3 regions of the Brevibacillus choshinensis genome follow, and region 2 is predicted to be linked to each of the others. Evidence: riboswitches for the same ligand, from Rfam matches in the RefSeq annotation. Region 2 holds a riboswitch; each other region holds the start of a gene.
The links. A riboswitch is a leader RNA that binds a small molecule or an ion and turns the genes downstream of it on or off. The one in region 2 is predicted to bind cobalamin.

Region 1: another riboswitch for cobalamin. It lies ahead of nrdI (class Ib ribonucleoside-diphosphate reductase assembly flavoprotein NrdI); the one in region 2 lies ahead of JNE38_RS26770 (energy-coupling factor ABC transporter permease).
Region 3: another riboswitch for cobalamin. It lies ahead of JNE38_RS10660 (ABC transporter substrate-binding protein); the one in region 2 lies ahead of JNE38_RS26770 (energy-coupling factor ABC transporter permease).

The regions. Positions count from the first base shown of each region.
Region 1 is NZ_CP069127.1:3,134,345-3,138,077, reverse strand. Features, by position in the region: gene mnmA (tRNA 2-thiouridine(34) synthase MnmA) at 1-671, shown strand, start outside; gene JNE38_RS15810 (hypothetical protein) at 698-1,027, shown strand; gene JNE38_RS15805 (ACT domain-containing protein) at 1,065-1,580, shown strand; cobalamin riboswitch at 1,772-1,970, shown strand; gene nrdI (class Ib ribonucleoside-diphosphate reductase assembly flavoprotein NrdI) at 2,121-2,480, shown strand; gene nrdE (class 1b ribonucleoside-diphosphate reductase subunit alpha) at 2,467-3,733, shown strand, end outside.
Region 2 is NZ_CP069127.1:5,335,854-5,339,586, forward strand. Features, by position in the region: gene cbiQ (cobalt ECF transporter T component CbiQ) at 1-201, opposite strand, end outside; gene JNE38_RS26765 (energy-coupling factor ABC transporter substrate-binding protein) at 198-482, opposite strand; gene JNE38_RS26770 (energy-coupling factor ABC transporter permease) at 479-1,240, opposite strand; cobalamin riboswitch at 1,374-1,573, opposite strand; gene JNE38_RS26775 (quinone-dependent dihydroorotate dehydrogenase) at 1,706-2,794, opposite strand; gene JNE38_RS26780 (GerAB/ArcD/ProY family transporter) at 2,940-3,733, shown strand, end outside.
Region 3 is NZ_CP069127.1:2,084,140-2,087,872, reverse strand. Features, by position in the region: gene JNE38_RS10665 (FecCD family ABC transporter permease) at 1-621, opposite strand, end outside; gene JNE38_RS10660 (ABC transporter substrate-binding protein) at 688-1,749, opposite strand; cobalamin riboswitch at 2,096-2,296, opposite strand; gene JNE38_RS10655 (M24 family metallopeptidase) at 2,310-3,404, opposite strand; gene JNE38_RS10650 (alpha/beta fold hydrolase) at 3,529-3,733, shown strand, end outside.

The sequences.
Region 1 (3,733 bases), 2.2 Mb from region 2:
ATAACAACAAGGATCAGACCTACTTCCTCAATGTTCTGGGTCAGGACCAATTGTCCCGCACCATGTTCCCGATTGGTCACCTTCCCAAGGCAAAGGTAAGGGAAATTGCGGAACAAGCGGGATTGGCTACGGCAAAAAAGAAAGACAGTACCGGTATTTGCTTTATCGGCGAACGCAACTTCCGCGAGTTCCTGCAAAACTACCTGCCTGCCAAACCGGGCGACATTGAGACTGTTGAGGGAACCGTAATCGGCCATCACGACGGATTGATGTACTATACGCTGGGACAGCGTCAGGGCCTCGGCATCGGCGGAGGTCATGGAAAGAGCGGGCAGCCTTGGTTTGTTGTCGATAAAGACTTGAAACGAAATGTACTGATCGTGGGAGAAGGCTCGGATCACCCGCGACTCTATTCTACCAGCCTGATCGCAACCGATGTGAGCTGGGTCAGCGATAAGAAACCGGCACCGACATTCAGCTGTACGGCCAAATTCCGCTACCGTCAACCAGATCAAGGCGTTACTGTACATCTGCGGGAAGGCAATACTGTCGAGGTTGTATTCGACAAACCACAAAAAGCGGTGACACCTGGGCAAGCCGTCGTGTTTTACGACGGAGAAATCTGCTTGGGTGGAGGCACGATTGATCAAGTCACCCTGATGGACAAATAGAACGAGAGATTGACGGGGGTAGTACGGTGGATCCAGCGAAGAAGTCTAAAGTCTTGATCGTTTCCTTTTTAGCAGGAGCGCTCCTGCTGGGATTTGTAGCATTCAAGGGCATGTCAACAACAGGACAAGAGCATATGGCTATTATCAAGCAAGTGATTCAGGATAAAGGCGGTGTGATCGTTGCGGGTGGCGTCACGGCTGTACCCTTAGACGAAAGTCCATTCGAACGTGGCGGGAAAGGAAACACCATCTACAAAATCGACTATACGAAAGATGGGCAGCCGTTCACCGCTTGGTATCGTTCAGAAAACCATTCTTCCATCCTCAAAGAGCCGGAGGAATGGATCCTTCCCTAACCAAGTGAAACGTAATTTGGGAGAGTGAGTGTTGATCATGACCGAAAAACTTGCAGGGCTTCGCGAGCTTGCGAAGCTCATCCAGCGGATTGAACCAAATCTGGCAGGGGCTTCTCTGAGCATTTTAGCTCACGAAAACAAGGATGAAATTGCCCACCTGCTTAACGAGGGCTTTGGTGTGCGGCTTTCTGCAACCCACAGCTCGGGTGAGTATGCCAATCACCTGGCAGTCCTGCGCGTAGGCAGCAATAAGTACACCTTTGCCCAAGACTGGCGGGAGGTGTATATCAGTGAGATTAATTACTGTGCATGCCGCATCCCGCCAGGAGCACACGGTCTCTTGGTACACCATGTGGACTACCCAGGCGTGATTTATGACGTCTCGCGGAAATTGGCAGATCACGAGATCAACATTTCCAAGCTGAATGTGTCTCGGGAGCAGAAAGGGAAAAACGCTTTGCTTGTCTCAGTGACAGATGAAGAAATTACCCCTTCCGTGGTTACGGCGATCGAGGAACTGCCTCAAATCACCAAAGTCGTTACTCTTCAATAAATGGATTACCGTTATGGAATTGCGCACCGTCCGCAAGCTCGCGGGCGGTTTTCTGTTTTTCCCTGATTCTACAAGATTTGACAAAGCAGGATTCCGCTGGTTTTGCACATTCTCTTGGAATCTTGTTTCCTAAAACTCTCTTCTCTCTATTGACTGCTACGATATCTTGATGTAAAGTAAGTTCTACCAACTACATATTGATGCGGATAGGTGTCTAGCCACAAAATATTGGCAGACTTAATAGGGAAGTCGGTGTGAATCCGACGCGGTCCCGCCACTGTGACAGGGGAGCTCCATTTGCGAAGATGTGCCACTGATCGACAAGATTGGGAAGGCGAAATGAAGTGACGATCCTAGAGCCAGGAGACCTGCCTACCCAATGACACTAGGGAACCTACGGGAGATAGGAAAGGTGTCGGAGCGCTCGATTCGCCTAAGCGAGTCGAAAGATCAGTGGATTTTTTGCGCATTCGACTTTCATTCTTACCGTCGAATGCGCTTTTCTTTTGCAGCATCAGGGATGAAAGGATGAGGGGACCTATGCTCATCGCATACGATTCCAAGACAGGGAATGTTCGAAGATTTGTAAACAAGCTCAATCTTCCGAGTGTGGAGATTGATGAGCAGATGACCATTGAGGAACCGTTCGTTTTAATTACATATACGACTGGATTTGGTCAGGTTCCCGAAAAAGTCACTTCGTTTTTGCAGCGAAATCACAGGTATATGAAAGGCGTCTCGGCTAGCGGCAATCGCAACTGGGGGACGAGCTTCGCGAAAAGCGCCGATACGATCGCCCATCAATACGGCGTTCCGGTGATCTCCAAATTTGAATTATCCGGTACCGGCCGAGATGTAGAACATTTTACGAACGGGGTGGCCAGCATTGCGGCATATTGAACTGAACAACGAACTCATGCAACGAGGCGAAGATGGTTTTTACCAATTGGCCAAGGATAAAGAAGCGGTACAGGACTTCCTTCGTGAAGTGGAAGCCAGCACGATGACCTTTGGCAGCGTCAAGGAAAGAATGGACTATCTCATCCAGAACGACTACTACGAGAATGTGTATGAGAAGTACACGGTAGAGCAGGTGGATGAAGTATTCCGATTGGCAAAGGAAGCGTCGTTTCAATTCGCCTCTTACATGGCCGTCTCAAAATTTTATAAAGACTACGCACTCAAAACGGACGACAAGTCCACCTACCTCGAACAATATCCAGATCGCGTAGCCGTCGTAGCCCTTTCCCTGGCACAGGGAGATTTTGAACGGGCTAAGCGCCTGACGGTTTCCATGATGGATCAACGTCTGCAGCCAGCGACTCCGACGTTTTTAAACGCAGGGAAAAGCCGTCGCGGAGAAATGGTCTCTTGCTTCCTGCTGGAGATGGATGATTCTCTCAACTCGATTAACTACATACTCGGGACCTGCATGCAGCTGTCCAAAATCGGCGGGGGTGTCGCCGTGAATCTGTCCAAGCTGCGGGGACGCGGTGAACCGATCAAGGGAGTGGAAGGAGCGGCAAAGGGCATCATGCCGGTACTCAAGCTGCTCGAAGACGCTTTTTCCTACGCAGACCAGATGGGACAACGCAAAGGTTCCGGTGCAGCCTACTACAACATTTTTGGTTGGGACATCAATGAGTTCCTCGATTGCAAAAAAATCAATGCGGACGAAAAATCACGGATCAAAACGCTGTCGATCGGCCTCATAGTTCCGAATGCTTTTTACAAGCTGGCAGAAGAGAACAAGCCTTTGACTATCTTTGCTCCTTATTCCGTTTACAAGGAGTACGGTATGCATTTGGATGACATGAACATGGACGAGATGTACGAAGAGCTGCTGGCCAATGACCGCGTCAAGAAAAAGACGATCATGAGCGCGAGAGAGATGCTCACCAAAATCGCCATGATCCAGCTCGAATCCGGCTATCCTTACATCATGAATAAGACCAATGCCAACAAGAACCACGCACTCAAGGATATCGGATCGGTGAAAATGTCCAATCTGTGCACGGAGATCTTCCAGCTGCAGGATACATCCACGATCACGAATTATGGGGAAATGGACATCATCCGCCGAGACATCAGCTGCAACCTGGCATCCCTCAACATCGTGAACGTCATGGAGCAAAAAATGATTCGCGAGTCCG
Region 2 (3,733 bases):
AAAGAGCAGATGGTTCCGGAGCGGGATGCGGGCATATCGAACCACCCACACCCCCATCCACAGAAACACGAGCAGCTGTACAAACGAATGTCCAGTCAACACCAGCAAAAGCAGCGCACCGCCGAATGACAGCTTGTGAGCAGGCGGCAGGTGCCTCAGGTGGTTTTGGTAGGATAGAGAATCGAGCTGCTGCCAGTTCATTTCTTCGCTTTATCCGTACGGCCCTTGTAGACCCCTACTGCATAGCCGACAACACCCGCGCCAAGCGCAGCCTGAACAGCAAACAGGAGACTCTCCGTCTCGCCTCCTGGCGGCTCAATAAACGGCTGGAACCACGGCTCATAGGAAGGCGCAATCTCTTTGATCGCCTCTTCTGCCGCACCATCCGCTCCACCAAACTCGGAATCCTTGATGAACAACAGCGGCATAGCCGCCAGAACCACGACTCCCAGCAGTAACAGCCAGTTCATTCCTTTTTTCACAGCGATTCCTCCCGTTTCAGCAAGCGCAGCTGCGCCAATTCATTCGCATTATAGGCTTGCAGCCAGTTCCATACGAGTACGGTCAACAGCCCTTCGCTGATGGCAAGCGGCACCTGTGTGATGGCAAATATCCCGGCAAATTTGGCAAAGGAAGCGAGAACGCCACCGCTGGCAGCGGGGAATGCCAATGCCAGCTGAAGCGATGTCACGACATAGGTAGCCAAATCCGCCAGTGCTGCTGCTGCGAAAACGGCCAGACGCTGCTTGCCGCTCTTTGCGATCAGACGATAGACTGCATATGCGACCATCGGGCCCACGACTGCCATCGACACGGCATTCGCCCCCAGCGTGGTCAAGCCGCCATGTGCCAGCAATAACGCTTGGAACAGCAAAACCATACTGCCGAGCACCGACATCGCGAGCGGTCCGAACATGATCGCTCCGAGTCCTGTACCCGTCGGGTGAGAGCTGCTGCCTGTCACTGAAGGGATTTTCAATGCGGAAAGGACGAAAGCGAACGCTCCCGATACACCCAAGAGCAGCTTCATTTGCGGATGCTCTTTGACGATTTTATTGATCGAGCGGACACCCAAAATAAAAAACGGCAGGAAGACTGCCCACCAAAACAAGGCCCACGAGAGCGGCAAATATCCTTCCATAATATGCATGGCGTGTCCTGTCTGCGGTTCATTCAGCATGAAATAGAGGACAAAACCCGCAACCAGCAAACAGCTGGACACTAATCTCGAGCGATTCATGACCATACCTCCCCATTTTTTCATCCAAACAAAAAAATCCCATCCCCAAATTGGATGAGATCTGCGTACACAAAACAATAGACTGCGATTCAGCCATATTGCCTCGTATCCACCTCTCCTTTCCGCGAAGGTTCCCAGGTGTGGCTGATAGGTAGGTCTCCTGGCTTCCAGATCTGCGCGCTCTCTGTCCTTCCCCATACATCTATGAGTGGATTGCTATCAAAGAGAACTCCCTGGTTACAGTGGCGGGACCGCTCGGGACTTTCACCCGATTCCCTGTTACCCCGTATGCGTCTTACACATCATACAGGCACCTAATGCCAACAATATGTCATTCTCGGACATTCCTGATTGTCCATCAACATTATACTTCAACAGGCAGAAAAAGAGAACAATTGGAAAGAAACAAAAAAGCCGATGACCCCCGCGGGAATCATCGGCTCGGTATTCCACCTGCCATGGCTGTTATTTCGCGTCTACACCCACTACTTCGCCGATGTGCGAAAAACCGTCTCGCTCCATCAATTTCAGCAGCTTCTTATTGATTTGCTTCACGATTCCCGGCCCTTGATAAATCATGCCGGAGTACACCTGAACGAGACTCGCGCCTGCACGGATCTTCTCATAGGCATCTTCTCCCGTGAAAATACCGCCCACGCCTACGATCGGTACTTTGTCTCCCACTTCCTGATAAATCTGCTTCACCCAAGCCGTGGAACGCTCTGTCAGCGGTCTGCCGCTGAGGCCGCCAGCTTCGTCTGCTTTCGGATGGCCCTCGACAGCTTCGCGGGACAAGGTCGTGTTCGTGGCGATGATGCCGGAGATGCCTTCCTCCACGGCTGCGTGAACCACGTCGTGCATCTGCTCGTCCGACATGTCTGGCGCCACCTTCAGGAGAATCGGCTTTTTCTTGACACCGCGCATTTCCATTTCCGCCGCTTTTTCCCGCACGGCGCGAATGAGTACGCGCAGGCTCTCCGTTTCCTGCAAATCACGCAAGTTCGGAGTATTCGGCGAGCTGATGTTGATGACAAAGTAATGGCCGTACGCGTACAGCATGTCCAGGCATTTGCTGTAATCGCTGGGAGCTTCCTCATTCGGCGTGACCTTGTTCTTCCCGATGTTAATGCCGATCGGCACGTCGGAATACGCAAAGTCCACCAGATGCTGGGAAGCCAGATACGCTCCGAGGTTGTTAAAGCCCATCCGGTTAATCACCGCCTGATGCTCGGCCAAGCGAAACAGTCTCGGCTTGGGATTTCCCGGCTGTCCTTGCGGCGTCAGGGTTCCCACTTCTACAAAACCAAATCCAAGTGCACCAAGCGCGTGATACACTTCTGCATTTTTGTCAAAACCTGCTGCCAAGCCGACCGGATTCGGGAACTTGAGGCCCCACAGCTTCGTCTCCAGGCGCTCGTCACGCAGTTGGTAGATCATTTTCAATAAAGATTTGCCCGGAGCGGAATCCTCTACCAGCTTCAGGGCGTGAATCGTCTTTTCATGAATTTCTTCAGGGTCCTGCTGAAACAGATACTTGCGTATAAGCTGATACATCTTGGCTGCACTCCTCACTCCGTTTTACCTCATAGTAGAATACCATATTTTCAGAGGGCGGGTAACCTTTATCCTTGATACATATTTCCAAGTGGGCAGGCAAATCCTAGCAGTACCGCCAATATGGAGGTGACGATGCACCTAAATGAAAGTGGACGGGAAAATCGGAATTAGTCAGGCGATCATGACGATGATGCTGACGGTGGGCATCACCAACCACGTCAATGTCATTCCCCTGTTGCTCAGCTCCGCCAAACGCGATGCATGGCTGAGTGTCCTGCTAGCCTCCATTCCGTTTATTGTGTGGGCCTGCATTCTCTCATTCATCAACAACCGTCTTCACCAGCAATCCTTACATCAATGGCTACGGCGTACGAGTGGAAAATTTGTCAGCTACCTCATCCTCATTCCGCTCCTGATCTCTATATATGGGATGGCACTCGTACATCTAATCGATACACAAACATGGACAACTGTGAACTACCTGCCACGAACCCCAGAGTGGTTTACGGCTCTCGTGTTGATGGGCATCTGCATCATCGCTGCCTTCGGAGGAATTGCCCCGCTAGGGATTACGGCAGCACTCCTGCTTCCCATCGTAGCGATACTGGGTTTCTTTGTCGCTTTTGGAAACGTGCCCAAAAAAGATTACAGCCTTTTGCTCCCTGTCTTTCAGCATGGCATTGCCCCCATTTGGGAAGGAATGATTTATGCTGGCGGAGGCTTCTGCGAATTGGTGCTCCTTTTATTGCTTCAGCATCATGTGAGGAAACCGCTAAGACTCGTTCATTACCTCGCGATGATCGCTATCGTGATTATTCTTACGTTGAGTCCGCTCACCGGAGCCATCGCCGAGTTCGGTCCGATTGAATCCTCGAGGCAGCGCTTCCCCGCTTTTGAACAATGGCGCCTGCTATCGATTGGAAAAGATATCGAGAA
Region 3 (3,733 bases), 2.9 Mb from region 2:
CAAATATTCCCACTTTGCTCCTGCCAGGCTTCCGCTCATCCAGAACAGAACAGAGCGTATCCCGTGCTCGTTCGGAGCCGAAAAAATGATCAGGCTCGTGATTGCCGAAAGAATAGCGGAGACAGCGATCCCTGCCATGAGCAACCGGACCGTCGAATTTTGACAACCCATCCGAGAAAGCGAAAAGATCATCAGGATTGAGAACAGCGAACCGAGAAAAGCTCCCATAGACAATGCGTACTGACCGTACATGCTAAAGGCCCCGAAGAGAATGACCAGAGTGGCCCCAACGGAAGCTCCGGAGGAAACGCCTAAAATGTACGGATCTGCCAGCGAATTGCGGACTAATGATTGGATCGCGACTCCTACCACTGACAGCCCTGCGCCTACGATGGCAGCCAGCAGGACGCGGGGAGTGCGAATATCCCAGATGATGGTTTGCTCAGCACGGGTCCAATCCACGTGTACCCATTCCCCTGCAATCGGAACCTGAGACAGCGCGATTCCCCAGACGGTACCCGGAAGAACATCCACAGAGCCTAGTGTGATGGCTAGCGTGATGGAAGCAAGGAGCGCTAGGATCAATCCGAGAAGTAGCACAGATAAGCTCGTCTTATTCAAATCTCATCCCCCCTCGGCCTGCCCATTCGGTAGCTACTGCCACTGCTTTTTGGGCTTTGACCGCTCTCATTTCTTGAATTTCTCCGGATACAGACCTTCTGCTAGGATATGTAGTGCCATCGGTGCACGAACACCTTCCGAAGCCGCTGACATTGGAAGGACCATCAGCCTTTTGTGTTGAATCGCGGATACATCCGCAAGCTCTCGTTTGTTTAAAAGCAGCTCACGCTTTTGTTCCACGCTTTTATCCCCGTAGTCCACAATGATGATGACGTCAGGATTGCGATTCACCACTTCTTCCCAGCTCACATCAGCCCAGCCCTTTTGGATATCATCAAAAATGTTCTTGCCTCCAGCCATGCGAATCAAAGCAGTCATGTAATTATTCGCTGCAGTGAATGGCTGTTCTTCTCCGCTGTCATAGACAAATATCTTCAATGGCTTTTCCACGGTCCCCAGTTTGCTCGTGGTTTGTTCCATTTCTGCTTTCATCTCGCCAATCAGCTCGTTAGCCCGATTCTCCACACGAAAAATACGTCCGATATTGTGAATATCTGCAAAGACATCGTCTACGGTCGGCCCTGGCTTGTTGGACGATTCATGCAAGTAGGATTTGATCCCCGCCTTCTCCAATTCCTCCATCGTGCCTACTCCCTTGTCGCCAAAACCGCTTTTCCAGCCTGCGTATACGAAATCTGGCTCGGCTGCCATCAACACTTCCTTGCTCGGGTATTTATCGGACAGTACCTGTATTTGGTCATAAGCCTCTTTGAATTCCGGAAGAATCTCATCATCGAGGTAGGCGGTTCCGACCATTTTGTCTCCCAACCCAAGCGCCAGCATGACTTCCGTTACATGCTGATTCAATGTGACGGCTCTTTCCGGCGCTATTGGATAGCTCATTTCCCTGCCATTGTTTTGAAGGGTCACAGGTTTGACCAATTCAGCCCCTGCTTGCTGTGAAGCTCCATCCGTAGAGGATGCTGCCGCTTGTCCTTGCGTTTTAGGCGAGCCTTGCCCGGAGGATGCCGGAGAACCGCATGCACTCACGAGAAGAACGAGCCCACACAGAATAGCTGCCCACCCGTTTTTTTCCCAACGATTCTTACCCTTTCTTGGTTTTATCATCGTTTTCTCTCTCCTTTTTTGTCGGTTTCATGGAATCAATCACTTAAATCGTAATGATTACGTTTTATCTCCATTTTACTATATCTTCTCTTTCCTCTGTTGGCAAAATCTTTTTAGACTCCCCCCTTTCCCGCTTGAGAAACTTGGCTACATAGGTGTTTTCACCCAAATGGCACAAGTCTCGGTATGTTGCGCTTAGCCTGGTACAAACAAAAAAGCACCTCCCATGCGCAATCGGGAGATGCCTTACAAATGTGGACAGAGCAAAGCAAATAAAATAGACGGTAGTCCGCCTTTTCCATTCCTACTACTGTACGTTCCACATCGTCCCCATCCGCGTGAGTCGATTGTACATGGTTTCATGGCAGGTCTCCTGGCTCCGATTCATCATTCTTTGCTCCCTTCCCATTCCAGCAGCGGAACAGTGGTTTCTCGCAAAGAACTCCTCGTTACAGTGGCGGGACCGCGCCGGATTTTCACCGGACTTCCCTTTTAAGCTGGTTGAACACACTTCCGTTCAGCCAGCACCATCAAACACCTATTCACTTTTAAGTACTCGTCTATGAACCGATCACTGTCAGTTTTTTCGGGAATTGCGTCAGGACTTCTATCCCGGATTCAGTCACGAGCACGTTGTCTTCAATGCGTACTCCGCCTACTCCCGGCACATAAATGCCCGGCTCGATGGTAAATACCATGCCTGCGCGCAGCTTCTCCTGGTTTTGCCCGTGGACGGAAGGATACTCATGGACATCCATTCCCAGGCCATGGCCCAGGCGGTGCATGAAGTACTCGCCATATCCTTTTGCGGAGATCACGTCTCGCGCAGTTTGATCGAGATGAGCGAACGTCACGCCCGGACGAACTTCAGCGATGGCCGCTTCGTTGGCCGCCAGCACCGTTTCATAGATTTCGCGGAGCTGCTCACTGATCTCGCCGATTGCAAACGTACGTGTAATATCGGATACATAACCGTTAGCCTCTACTCCGATGTCAAACAACAGAACTTCGCCTTCTCGCACTTCTCGCGTACCTGGTTTTCCGTGCGGCAAAGCGGATTTTTCGCCTGCCAAAACCATGGACGTAAAGGAGGGACCCTCTGCACCCAGTCGCTTCATTTGGAACTCCAATTCCGCTACGAGCTCCATCTCTGTTACGCCTGGCTTCACTTTTTTCAGCGTTTCGCTCAAAGAATCCTCTACCAATTGAATGGCATGCTTCATGCGCGTTACTTCGTCAGCCGATTTGATCAATCGCATTTCGCGCAACGGCTCTTCTACATCTACGTAACGGGAAGCCCCTACGACCTCACCCATTGCTTCGTAGCGTTCTACGGTCATATGGCTTTTTTCAATACCTAATGACTTCAAATTTCCTGGAAGCGTTTGCTTTAACACTTCATAAGGATTTTGTGTATCCGTGTGGGTGAAAATATTTTGGACGGAAGAAGCCGCGGCTGCTGCTTCCCTGTCGAGAGCAGGAACGATCAGGGATGGTTCTCCCGTTGCCGGGATGATCAGGCCCAGAAAACGTTCATGAGGATCTGTAAAGAAACCGGTCAGGTAATACACATGCTTGGGAGAGGTGATCAACACAGCGTCAAGCCCTTGCTTGATAAGGAAATCATGCAGCTTCGAAATGCGTTCTTGGAACATTCTCGTCACCTAGCCTTCTCCATATATTCTAATGCGAGAATACCACTTTCGGCTTTAAAAAAACAGCTTATTTTGGAAAAATTCCGCTGAGATCGTAATTATTATTTACAAGGAGAATAGGTTCATGAATCAAGCGATCACACTACCAAATGGAGATCAGATGACTGCCCTGATCTTGGGCGAAGGTCCCCCGCTCCTCTGTCTGCATGCGCCATGCATCGGGTCGATCAACTTCTGCTTCCAACGGCCACTCGCCGATTCGTACACCTTAGTGATACCCGATTTGCCAGGTCATGGTCAGAGCAGCCCGCGCCCTACACCTTATTCGA